Regions from separate parts of the Thalassospira xiamenensis M-5 genome, predicted to be linked through region 1. Evidence: predicted binding sites of a transcription regulator. Region 1 holds the regulator's gene; each other region holds the start of a gene.
What was found. The regulator LexA, encoded in region 1, represses DNA repair genes until DNA is damaged. The targets are predictions, from matches to a motif close to ATGTTCTANTTTGGTTC.

Region 1 (4,152 bases):
AAGTCACTTGCCGACCTCGAAACCGCAGCCAGATCACAATCCGCACCGCGCGGCTTTATCAGGGCGCTTGAAACATCGGTTGCGGATGGTCGTTACGGCCTGATTGCCGAGATTAAAAAGGCATCCCCGTCCAAGGGCCTGATCCGCCCGGATTTCAATCCGCCCGTTCTGGCGCAAGCCTACAAGGCCGGTGGGGCAAGTTGCCTGTCGGTCCTGACCGACATCCCCTATTTCCAGGGCGATGACAGCTATCTGATCGCGGCACGTAGCGCGGTTGATCTGCCGGTCCTGCGCAAGGATTTCATGCTTGATCCCTATCAGGTGACCGAAGCCCGGGCCCTTGGTGCCGATTGCATCCTTCTGATCATGGCCGCCCTCGAAGACGCCCGGGCCGCCGAGCTTGAAGACGCCGCAAACAGCCTTGGCATGGATGTCCTGATCGAGGTGCACAACGCCCCGGAACTCGAACGCGCCCTGAAACTGAAATCAAAGCTGCTTGGCGTTAACAACCGCAATCTGAAAACGCTGGAAGTCTCCCTGACCACGACCGAAGAACTCGCTGGTATGGTTGATGACAGCCGGATGCTGGTCGCCGAAAGCGGCCTGTTCACGCACGATGACCTCGCCCGCATGGCAAAGGTCGGCGCGCAATGCTTCCTGATCGGCGAAAGCCTGATGCGTCAGGACGACGTCACCGCCGCCACCCGTAATATTCTTGGCCTCGCGGCCTGATAACGGAACAAGACACAGGCATGGCAGACAAACTTTCGCATATCGACGCTGCTGGTAATGCCGTCATGGTCGATATTTCGGCCAAGACCGATACCGCGCGCGTCGCCATCGCAAAGGGCCGTGTCCTGATGTCGGCGGAAACGGCCCGGCTGATTGCCGAACGCGGCCATAAAAAGGGCGACGTTCTTGGTATCGCCCAGCTTGCCGGGATTATGGGGGCCAAGAAAACCGCTGACCTGATCCCGCTTTGCCATCCCCTGCCTCTAACCTCGGCCGAAGTCACGCTGGAACTCGCAACTGACACCGATGCGGTAGATATTGTCGCGACATGCAAAACCACCGGCAAAACCGGGGTGGAAATGGAAGCCCTGACCGCCGTTTCCGTTACCGCACTTACCGTGTTCGATATGTGCAAGGCGGTCGATAAAGCCATGCGGATTACCGATATTCGCGTTGTCCACAAGGAAGGCGGAAAGTCGGGTACTTTCACCGCCGACTGATCCCTGGAAATACCCAAATTTCGTTTCTTGACCGAAAGAATGCCCTTAAACGGTGATTTTTCGGGTTGTGGTGCTTGACGAACAAGCAGAACCAAAGTAGAACATTTATGTATTCGGTTTGTTCTTATTACTGGTTCGGAAAAAATCATGCTGACGCGCAAGCAATACGAATTGCTGGTCTATATCGATAATTACCTTCGCGATCATGGCATCTCGCCCTCTTTTGACGAGATGAAAGAAGCCCTGAGCCTGAAATCCAAATCCGGCATTCATCGCCTGATCACCGGGCTTGAGGAACGCGGTTTTATTCGCCGTCTCGCCCATCGGGCCCGCGCGCTCGAAGTCCTGCGTCTTCCCGATAATAATGATGACGACGCGGCGGAAACGCCCAACAATGTTACCTCTATCGCCTCCGCGCGAAAGGCTGCGCATCGGCCGGCAACCGTGCCTTCGGCCTTTTCGGAATCGGGTGAATCCGTTTCCCTGCCGCTGTTTGGCCGGATTGCGGCGGGTACCCCGATCGAAGCCCTTCGCGATCAGACCACAATGGTGCAGGTCCCGGCAGCGCTTCTGGGAACCGGCGATCACTATGCGCTTGAAGTTTCCGGTGATTCGATGATCGATGCCGGTATTCTCGATGGCGACACCGTCCTGATCCAGCGTTGCGAACAGGCCAATGATGGCTCCATCGTTGTCGCACTGGTCGACGACGCCGAAGCCACTCTGAAACGCCTGAAACGTGGCCGTGGCGAAGTTCTGCTGGAACCGGCCAATGCGCGTTATGAAACACGCGCGCTGTCGCCTGATCGTGTCCGCATTCAGGGACGTCTGATCGGTTTGCTCCGCCAATACTGATAGAATACCGAATAAACCGAACAAACCGAAAGAAACGCCGTCGGCCTTGCCTGGCGGCGTTTTTTATTTGACCACCCTGCCCCCGATGATAATCCACGGCCAGATGCCGGACGTTTCACGCACGGTTTCGATCACCGGGGCGGCATCGGGCCGCAACGCAATCAATACGCCCCCCTGCCACCATAACAGGTCATCATCGATGACAGTCACATCCGGCGCACAGATATCACGCGGCATATCGCGTTTCAGGCTGATGATCATATCGCCATGGCGGCATGCATAGAACGGATTGGCAAGATCATTGGCAATGATCACCTGCCGTCCGGCGATCCTGACGGAACAAACCGTTGCGTCGCATTTTTCGATGACATTGCCGGCATCATGATCGGCGATACCAAATCGCGCCATCCAGACCGACTGCTGAAAATCCGAAATGCCTTCGGGCAGGACAAGTTTGTCGCGCACCCTGTCGCGAATTGCCCAGCTTTCCTGATCCCCCGAAACCAGAATATCCGCCGGGCGATACAGGATTTGCGCCGCAATCGCCACGCATAGCGGAATGACAGCAAACCGGGCAATCGCGTTCCCTCGCCAGACCAGCCACCAGGCCATCGCCATCATGATGCCGATGGCAAATACGGCACTAAACTGCTCGACATGCCAAAGCCCCCAGGCCTGATCGGCGGCAAGGCTTGCGGTTTCAATCAACAATGTCAGTCCCGGCTTCATCAACCACAATGCCAGTCCCCCGGCTCCGAACGGCATCAGAACAAGCGTCGCCACAATCAGCGGCATCACCCAGAACGCCATCACCGGAATGGCAATCAGGTTGGACACGATCCCGATCATCGAAATCCGCCCGAAATGAAACCCGATGATCGGCGCGGTCACCGCCGTAACCAGCAACCCGGTCATCACCAGCCCGGCAAAAAACAGCCAAAGCCGGAATAGCCATGACCGATCCCCCGACTTGTCAAACCATCGCCTGCCCGGACCATCATAAAACGCTACCAGAACCGACACCGCCGCAAAGGAAAGCTGAAAGCTTGGCCCCAAGACCGCATCGGGCCGCAGGATCAGAACAACCAGCGCCGCAAACGCCACCAGCCGCAACGATATCGCCCGCCGATCCAGCAGCAACGCAATCCAGACAATCGTCAACGTCACAAAGGCACGCTGCGTCGGCACACTGGCCCCTGACAGGCCAAGATAGATCCCCGCTGACACCATCGCCCCGATAGCCGCCCATTTCTTGATCGGAAACCGCAGCGCAAGGGCGGGAATGGCCGCCATGCCAAACCGCAGGAAAAAGAAAACCGTCCCGCTTAAAAGCCCCATATGCAGCCCGGAAATCGCCAGAAGATGCGCCAATCCCGATTTGCGAAGATCATCGGCAATTTCCGCACTGACATCGCCCCGTTCGCCGACAATCAATGCCTTGGCAATCCCGGCCTCTGCGCCGGTAAGGCTCTGATCGATTGCCGTCATGATCGTCAGGCGCAGACTTTCGATCCGGTCCGAAACCGGCTGCATCATTCCTGTTTCGGCCTTCTTGGTCACACTATATTTATGGCCGAAAACAAACCCGGTCGCCCCGATCCCGTCCAGATATAATCCGCGTGAAAAATCCGGGTCGCCCGGCACGGACGCCGCGCGCAACGGAAACAGCCGCGCCGTTGCCACGATATGATCCCCGACGGAAAGCTCATCGCCACCTGGAAGGCTCAATCGCACCTTCCAGTCAAATGCCCGGTCCTCAAGCCCCGCGATCCGCATTGGTGCCACGGTCATGCGCATCCGCCCGCCCCGTGGCTCCAGAAGCGTGATGTCGCCCTCGATCTCTGTCATGTAAAGCGTCTTGGTCAGAAGCCCGGATGGCGCCCTTTCAAGATGGATGGATGCAATCAGCAACCCGCCACAAAAAACCGCCAGCAGCAGAATGCCAAAGAATGGCAAAACCCAGCGTCGCGAAATCCACAATCCGGACAGCAAAAGAATCACCGCTAGGCCGCTTTGCTGTACCGTCAGGCGCGCAGGAAGTGAAAAATACGCCGCACATCCCAAC
Region 2 (4,152 bases), 1.3 Mb from region 1:
GATTGCAGCCCAGACCGGCAGGTCAAGCAAGGCGCTGTTTCCCTGCAATCCGGGGGTTGGGGCCGAGGATTGTGTTCCCGATGGCGGTATTTTTTCCGATGAATGGATCAGGACAACCTGATGACCCATGCCGTCTGATACCATTATTTTCCAATGCGCATCGGTATCATCTTCAGGGCGTAATGCCGGAACCGCGACGGCAAGGCGTCCGTCACGATCAGTTCTTCCTTTTTGCCAGGTTTTCCCGTCCGGTGACGTCACCATGGCTTCGGCAAATATCATTGGTGTGCCATCTGTATAGCCGAACTGATAGATGGTGGCGGTCCGGTTCTGGTCAATCTGCCATCCCGCCCCGTGGGCAATCGCCGGGAACGATCCTGCACAAAGCAGGATCGCGCAGGCAATTGCCGGGATCATCAAACGTCCAAACGATTGCAGCATGTGGCGGCCTATTGGCTGGCATCGAAAGTCAGGGTTGCCCGCAGGTTATGTACCCGGACAGATGCATCTGAGTCCGGGACATCGGCCGCAACCCGAACTATCCAAAGACCCGGTTTCGTAATCCGGATTTTGGCAATCCCGCTGACACGATCATCGCTGAAAGTTTCGGTATAATAGGCATAAGACGATGGCGTGTCGGTAAATCCGGCATAGGTTGCCAGGACACTGGTCGAATAAGGTTGCCCGTCCAGCAGGATTTGAGCCGCAACGTCTTGGCCGATTGCCGTCACGCGCGGATCGGAAAGCGGCACGATTTCAAGTTTGTGCCCCAGAGGGGAAGAAATGAAATCCGCGTTTTGGGAGCCTCCAGTCAGGTTTTTGGAAAATTTTTCAAATCGGGATGACGCAACCGCATCGGGATGTGCGTCCGGCCCGCCTTCTTTCCAGCCATCGGGCGTTTGTGACCAGATTACCGGCAGGCGATGTCCGACAAGCCATGCGGGTTCTTCTTTGGAAAGGGTGAATGTGCCAGTCAGATTGGGGGCATCCGCATTTTCAGTGACATCAAGTTCGGTGGTGGCCGAGGGGGTGATCAATTGTGCACGGACATGCTTTGGCGCTTCGGCTTCTTCCGGAGTGCCGAAAACATGGGTCGAATCGAGGATGAAGGCAGCAGTGTCCTTGCCATTCGCGGGGGTGGTTTTGCTGCTGGCGACAAATTCATGGGCCGCTGCGCCAAAGCCGATCAGGCACCCCAGTGCGGCAATTGCAAGCGGGGTTGTGAACTTTGATTGAAACATCTGCTATCCTTTGGGAGATTAGGGAAGTTGAAAGGCGGTATGAACTTTTCAAAAATGTTCATACTAGTCAAGCTGATGATTCTGAAAGGGAATTCGTATGACCCGCGTGACCGTATCAATCGAAGACGATTTGATGGAGGCGTTCGATGCTTTCCTTGAGCATCGCGGCTACACCAACCGGTCAGAAGGTTTTCGTGACCTGATCCGGGAAAAGCTCCAGAATACCAAGCTCGACGAAGACACCGGCGGCGTTGGCATAGCGGTTCTGAATTATGTCTATGATCATGAAGAACGCATGCTGGCATCACGGCTGATGAGTGCGCAGCACGAACATCATGACCTGACCGTTTCGACCGTGCATTTCCATATTGATCACGATACGTGCCTTGAAAGCGTGACCTTGCGCGGCAAGCTTTCCGATATTCGCAAATTCGCCGATCAGGTTCTGGCACAACCTGGCGTGCGCCATGGGCAGCTTTATTCGGTTCCGGGTGAATTGCATGTCGAAACCCATCATCACGGCGATGACGATCATGGACATGCACATCGGCACGAACATCTGAAAATCACGACCTGAACCGGGCTTCTCCGAATTGTTTTAAAAATCCCGGCACAAGCCCGGCGACAATTTTATTTATCCGGGTTCGAATTCTTACCCACCAGAATGAGAACAAACTTGCAACATCCATTTTTTTGTGCGAGTGTTCACATTATGTTCTCAATGCGTTTGCCGGAAAATGGTTGGCGTGATGTCAGTTATCCGGCGGGGCACCTAGCGGTGGCGTTCCGCATTTAGGACCGGGGAACCGCCTGCGTTGCATCCTACCCGGCCCTGTGGAATAAGAGAGTTCGAAAAATGATTCAGACCGCGCTGCATTTGGTGGATAAAGATACGATGGATAAGCAGAAGGCACTCGAAGCCGCCCTTGGGCAGATCGAACGCGCATTTGGCAAGGGCTCGATCATGAAGCTCGGCCAGCGCGATAGTGCGGTGGATATTTCAGCCATTTCGACCGGGTCGCTTGGGCTTGATATCGGGCTCGGGATTGGCGGCCTGCCGCGTGGCCGTATCGTCGAAATTTACGGGCCGGAAAGCTCGGGTAAAACCACACTGGCTTTGCACACCATTGCGGAGGCCCAGAAACTTGGCGGGACCTGTGCCTTTGTCGATGCCGAACATGCGCTTGATCCGGGTTATGCCCGCAAGCTCGGGGTGAATACCGACGAACTCCTGATTTCGCAGCCTGATGCGGGTGAACAGGCGCTTGAAATCGCCGATACGCTGGTGCGTTCCGGTGCGATTGATGTGCTGGTCGTCGATTCGGTTGCCGCCCTTGTGCCACGTGCCGAACTTGAAGGCGAAATGGGTGACACCCACGTCGGCCTGCAGGCCCGCCTGATGAGCCAGGCATTGCGTAAACTGACCAGCTCGGTCTCGCGTTCGAACTGCATGGTCATCTTCATCAACCAGATCCGTATGAAGATCGGTGTGATGTTTGGCAGCCCGGAAACGACCACGGGTGGTAATGCGCTTAAATTCTATGCGTCTGTTCGTCTTGATATTCGCCGGATCGGTCAGATCAAGGACCGTGACGAAGTCGTTGGCAACCAGACCCGTGTGAAGGTCGTCAAAAACAAGATGGCTCCGCCGTTCAAGCAGGTCGAATTCGACATCATGTATGGCGAAGGCATTTCCAAGATGGGTGAAATCCTTGATCTTGGTGTCAAGGCGGGCATCGTTGAAAAATCCGGTTCCTGGTTCTCGTATAATTCGACCCGTATCGGTCAGGGCCGCGAGAATGCCAAAACCTTCCTGCGTGAAAATCAGGAAATGACCGCCGAAATCGAACGCAGCATCCGCGAAAGTGCAGGTCTGATCGCCGAGGCGATGACCAGCATGAGCGAAGATGAACCGTCAAACGATGACGACGCGTAATTAAAAGCGGACTGAATAATCAAACGGGCGCTTTGGGCGCCCGTTTTTGTGTCTGATCCGTTTTGTTGGCAGCGTGTGTAACGCAGGCCAACATGGATTTCGCGATATGGGGCGAAGCGGGAGTCAGGGTTGCTGTGCTTCCTGTTGCCATTGGCTGGGCGTTTTGCCCGTTATCCTTAAGAACTCCCGATTGAAATTCGACTTGGTGTTAAAGCCGCTTGTCAACATGGTCGTTGTGACAGTCTCGCCCTTGACCAGTTCGCGGCAAGCATGTTCAATTCGGTATTTGTTGATGAAGCGCGAGACATTTTCACCGGTCGTGGCGTTGATCGCGTTCGAAATCTGTTTCAGCGGGACGCCCATACGTCGGGATATGCGTGCAAGCGTCAGATCCGGGTCAAGATAAAGCTGTTCGCGTATCTGCAAATCTTCAAGCTGGGCCATTATGGTCCGATGTTCCGGGGTGCTGGGTGTTGTCCGCACGTGATCGGAAGGCTGATTTTGTTCCCCTGATTGGACATCCGCATCAACATCAATTGCAATGTCGGGCGACAGAGACAGAAAGCCGATGGTCAAGAGTGCCAGGGATGATGTGATGCTCAGGATCAGGCCGACAATCTGATCGTTTCCATCGATCTTGGCGACGATGATCAGCATGTCGCTGATGGCCGACGCGATCAGGGCGAAGGCGATGAAGCGCCAAACCAGTGCCGGGATATGGCCCGCAGTCAGAGGCATATGGGCAAAATCACCGCCCTGACGATGAAGCATCACCAGAATTGCCGCCCCGTATCCGACAAAAAGGCTGCAAAGCACAACATCAATGATCGCCGGTAAAACAAACACGCATAGGGCGACGATCGCTGGTACCGAGAAATGCACCCAATCCCGTATTTGCAGGCGCGCACGAAGACTTGCTTCCAGAAAGGCCATCCAGGCCAGAGCCGGGATAATGGATGCGGTGATGGGTTGAAG
Region 3 (4,152 bases), 530 kb from region 1:
CAGAAATCAGCCGTTCTGTGGTTCACGGGTCTTTCGGGTGCCGGTAAATCGACCATCGCCAACCTGGTCGAGAAAAGGCTCCACGCCATGGGCAAGCACACCTACACCCTTGATGGTGACAATGTCCGTCACGGATTGAACAAGGACCTTGGCTTTACCGATGCCGACCGGGTGGAAAACATCCGGCGTGTCGGTGAAACCGCCAAGCTGTTTGTCGATGCCGGGATCATCACGCTGGTATCCTTCATCTCGCCGTTCAAAAGCGAACGCCAGTTTGCGCGTAGCCTTGTCGAAGATGGCGAGTTCATCGAGGTCTTTATCGACACCCCGATTGAAGTCTGCGAACAGCGCGACGTGAAAGGCCTTTATAAAAAGGCCCGCGAAGGCAAAATCGCCAACTTCACCGGGATCGACAGCCCCTATGAAGCACCGGAAAACGCCGAGATCACGGTCAACACATCTGATCAAACTGCCGAACAGGCAGCAGAGATCATCGTTGCCAAGCTCGAAGAATTCGGCGTTCTGGGTGCGTGGTATCCGGAAATTTAAGGTGAATGGCAAGATTAGAGAACAAGACTGGTCACCTTCCAAAACCCCGGCTAGACGCCGGGGTTTTCTTTACTTTTTAGTGATCATATTCAGAACCAACTCCCCAACCGATCATTCATCATCGCTATTTTCTATGGAAGCATCTGAAACGATTTGTTCGTTTTGCCAATCCGCATAAGTCTTATTTGTCCCTTTAACCCGCCAAGTTATGCGCCCATTGTCAGGACGACCGAAAATGGTCGCAGAGGCTGCGCTGGGACTATTGAATGTCGTATCTTCTTTAAACTTCAGCAGCCCATCACGATCAGGAACCAATCTTCCTTCGCGAACCAGCTGTTCATGAAGATTTCGATATCCACCTGCGCTACTCTCCCAAGAAGATCTTGCGTGAGAGTTAGCCAAAACAATAAAATCACCACCAATTTGTTGCGCTTGAGCAAACAACCCATATTTGGGACTTTTTATAATGAAAACAGGTGATTTATTTTCCCAAAACTCGGTTGATGCTGAGGAACTTTTTTGCATGACACCAGAGTCATCAACTCTTGGTTTTTCTCTAAGGAAATCCATCCCCAAAACAGGAAGCGTGATTCGTATTTGCTCAATAAAAAATTCCATATCAGCAAGATCAGCTTCAGGTAGAAAGCCATATTCTGGCGAAGTGCTATTTACAAGGCTAGCTCGGCCTGCAGCCGAGACAATTGATATCAATCGACTTTCCAGATAACGAGCATGCGCTTTCGTTAAATTCTGGTCCTTACTTGTTACAACGCAAACCTTATCCCAAAACTCTTTCGTCTCATCTTTATTGTGAGAGACGAGCCGTTTAGCGACATTATCGCTTTCTCCGACATAAACAAAGGTTTGCGTCGGTTCTTCCGGATTAACACCAGTTAAGAAATAGACCCCTGTTCGCGCTATCTCTGACCGCTTTATCAAATCAGGCAAGCGCGTACGCGGTGCGGTCATGACATGACCAGTCCAGTTCATTATCTCGGCTGTAATGATTCCGCTTGGTGTGCCATCGACCAAGAAGAGCCTAATACTCCTGCCCTTAAGCAAAGCAATTCCCCATATTGATAGCATTATGTTTAGTTGTATCATCCCCACGATAGCTCTGTCATTGCGAGAAACTCATACTATTTCGTTTTCACCCAAAGGCTTGGCAGGTATTCAACACAACATCTGACATTTTCCCGGTCTTTGCTGCTTGACTCCTGTTCCGTCCTGACCACATAAAAAGAACAAATCAGGAACTTACATCATGTCGGACAGACGTCTTCATCTTGCCCGTGCTGCGTTGCAACGGGCCGAAAAACAATGGAAAGGACAGGTTGCCTGCCTGCCCGGCGGGACGGATCGGATCATGCGCCGTGCCTTTGGCGGGGTCGATTTTGCACATCATATCAGCATCGGGGGCATTGCCCCGGTGGGTCTGCATGAAATCATCTGCGGTCATGATGATGCCGCCGCCTCCATTCTGGCATGGTATCTGGCACGACTTTCCATCGGGGATCAAACAGGCAAAAGCCTGTTTTGGATTAGACAACGGCGCGCGATTGACCAAGGCGGGCTTTATCCGCTTGCGCTGCCAGCGACGGATATGCCGGTCATGATGGTGGTTGATCGGCAGGCCACCGCCCTTTGGACCAGCGAGGAATCAGCAAAATCCGGCCAGATCGCCAGCATCATTGTCGAAACCACGGATTATGACCTGACTGCGGCACGCCGCCTGCAACTAGCCTGCGAAGCCGGACATACGCGCCTGATTGCAATCCGGCATATGCGGTCCGATGGCAAAACCACCGCATCAAGCGCGCATACGCGGTGGCGGATAACGCCGGAAGCAGCGAAACATTCAACAACAGGCAACCGACACATACTCAGCCTGATCGGGGGACGCGGGGTTCGACCGGGCAGCTGGAGAATGCAAATTGATGCAACAACGTTTTCTTTATCTGTGGCTGACGCACTGGAAAACAGATTGCCACCGGATCGATATGCCTGAAACCGGGGATGATACCCCGCAAACCGCACCATCCCCGCAACGGGAACCGGTCGTGATCACGCGAGCTGATCACAAGGGCGTGCTTGTCTGCGGCAGCAACAAGGCAGCACAATCACGCGGGCTGGCACCGGGCATGCGCCTTGCCGAAGCACGCAGCATATACCCGGCTTTGCGCGACCTTCCCGAACAGCCCGATCTTTATGAACGCCATCTGGCGCGTTTGATCCGCGCGATGGACCGATACAGCCCGTGGGTTGCCCGCGACCGGTTCTTGCAGGAAGCCGATCATAACCATACAGGTGATGCCGGATTGTGGCTTGAAATTACCGGCGGCAGTCACCTTTTTGGTGGCGAAAGTGCGCTTCTGGCGCTGGTTCTGCGCGATGTCAAATCACGTGGTTATGCTGGCCGTGCCGCCATTGCCGATACGGCAGGTGCGGCATGGGGGGCGGCACGATGCCACCCTGCTGCCTTGGCTGATCAACGGATTTTAAGCCTGCCGCGCGATCATGATATTGCCGCCGGTTTTCCGATATCCGCCCTGCGTCTGGCCGAACAGACACGTGTCACCCTGTTTCGGCTGGGGCTGAAACATCTGGGCGACATCACCCCGATGCCGCGTGCCAATATCACCACGCGCTTGGGGCCCGAAGTTTTGCAACGGCTTGATCAGTTTTATGGACGTCTGCCCGAACATCTGAATTTCAATTTGCCAGATCGGCCATGGCTGATCCGGCGCAGCTTTGGCGAACCGCTGGGCGATGCGGCCAATCTGGCGATTACGGTTGAAAGCATGGTAACGGAACTCTGCAACAATCTGGCGCAGGAAAATCTGGGTCTGCGCCGCATTATCCTGCGCTGTGTACGGGTTGACGGGCATACCCATACCATCACACTTGGTACCGGAAGCCCGTGCCAGTCCGCCCCGCATGTGTTGCGATTGCTGTCTGAAAAAATGCCCGGTGTCGATACTGGTTTTGGCATCGAACAGGTGATTGTCTACGCCCCGTGGGTCGAACATGTGGCCTTTCGCCAGTCGCGCCTTGATCAGCAACAGGAAGAAACCACCGACCAGATTGCCCTTGCCCAGTTGATCGACCGGATTTCCCACCACCTCGGCCCGCGCGACATGCTGTTTCACCCCGGCCACCACGCCAGCCACTTGCCTGAACAGGCTTCTGTGCGACAGGCCGTTAACGCCCGGACATATCCGGCCAGACGCACCGACATGACATTGCCCAAACGCCCGGCACGCCTGATCGACCCGCCCGAACCGGTCGAAATCCTTGCGCGCGACACCAATGGCACGCCAAGCCGCCTGCGCTGGCGCAAAATGGCGGTCGACATCATCCATGCCGAAGGACCAGAACGGATTTGCCCGGAATGGTGGCAATGCCTTGATCAGGATGAATATGCCCTATCCCCCAAGACGCGGGATTATTTCCGCATCCGCGATCAGGCAGGCCGATTGTTATGGGCCTTTCGCACCGGCCCAACCGGGCAGGATATCTGGTCCATCCATGGATTGTTCGGGGACTGACATGACCGATTTCCCCCTTCAGCAATCGGCACCTGCCTATGCCGAATTACAGGTC

Region 2: the regulator LexA is predicted to act here: its motif matches at 1,910-1,926, upstream of recA (recombinase RecA).
Region 3: the regulator LexA is predicted to act here: its motif matches at 1,792-1,808, upstream of TH3_RS12975 (ImuA family protein).

The regions. Positions count from the first base shown of each region.
Region 1 is NZ_CP004388.1:2,225,147-2,229,298, forward strand. Features, by position in the region: gene trpC (indole-3-glycerol phosphate synthase TrpC) at 1-732, shown strand, start outside; gene moaC (cyclic pyranopterin monophosphate synthase MoaC) at 732-1,232, shown strand; gene lexA (transcriptional repressor LexA) at 1,380-2,087, shown strand; gene TH3_RS10510 (ComEC/Rec2 family competence protein) at 2,151-4,088, opposite strand.
Region 2 is NZ_CP004388.1:885,550-889,701, forward strand. Features, by position in the region: gene TH3_RS22235 (hypothetical protein) at 1-441, opposite strand, end outside; gene TH3_RS04040 (DUF4198 domain-containing protein) at 450-1,241, opposite strand; gene nikR (nickel-responsive transcriptional regulator NikR) at 1,339-1,818, shown strand; gene recA (recombinase RecA) at 2,098-3,177, shown strand; gene TH3_RS04055 (helix-turn-helix domain-containing protein) at 3,301-4,152, opposite strand, start outside.
Region 3 is NZ_CP004388.1:2,752,169-2,756,320, forward strand. Features, by position in the region: gene cysN (sulfate adenylyltransferase subunit CysN) at 1-549, shown strand, start outside; gene TH3_RS12970 (GIY-YIG nuclease family protein) at 661-1,581, opposite strand; gene TH3_RS12975 (ImuA family protein) at 1,814-2,557, shown strand; gene TH3_RS12980 (Y-family DNA polymerase) at 2,487-4,097, shown strand; gene TH3_RS12985 (error-prone DNA polymerase) at 4,099-4,152, shown strand, end outside.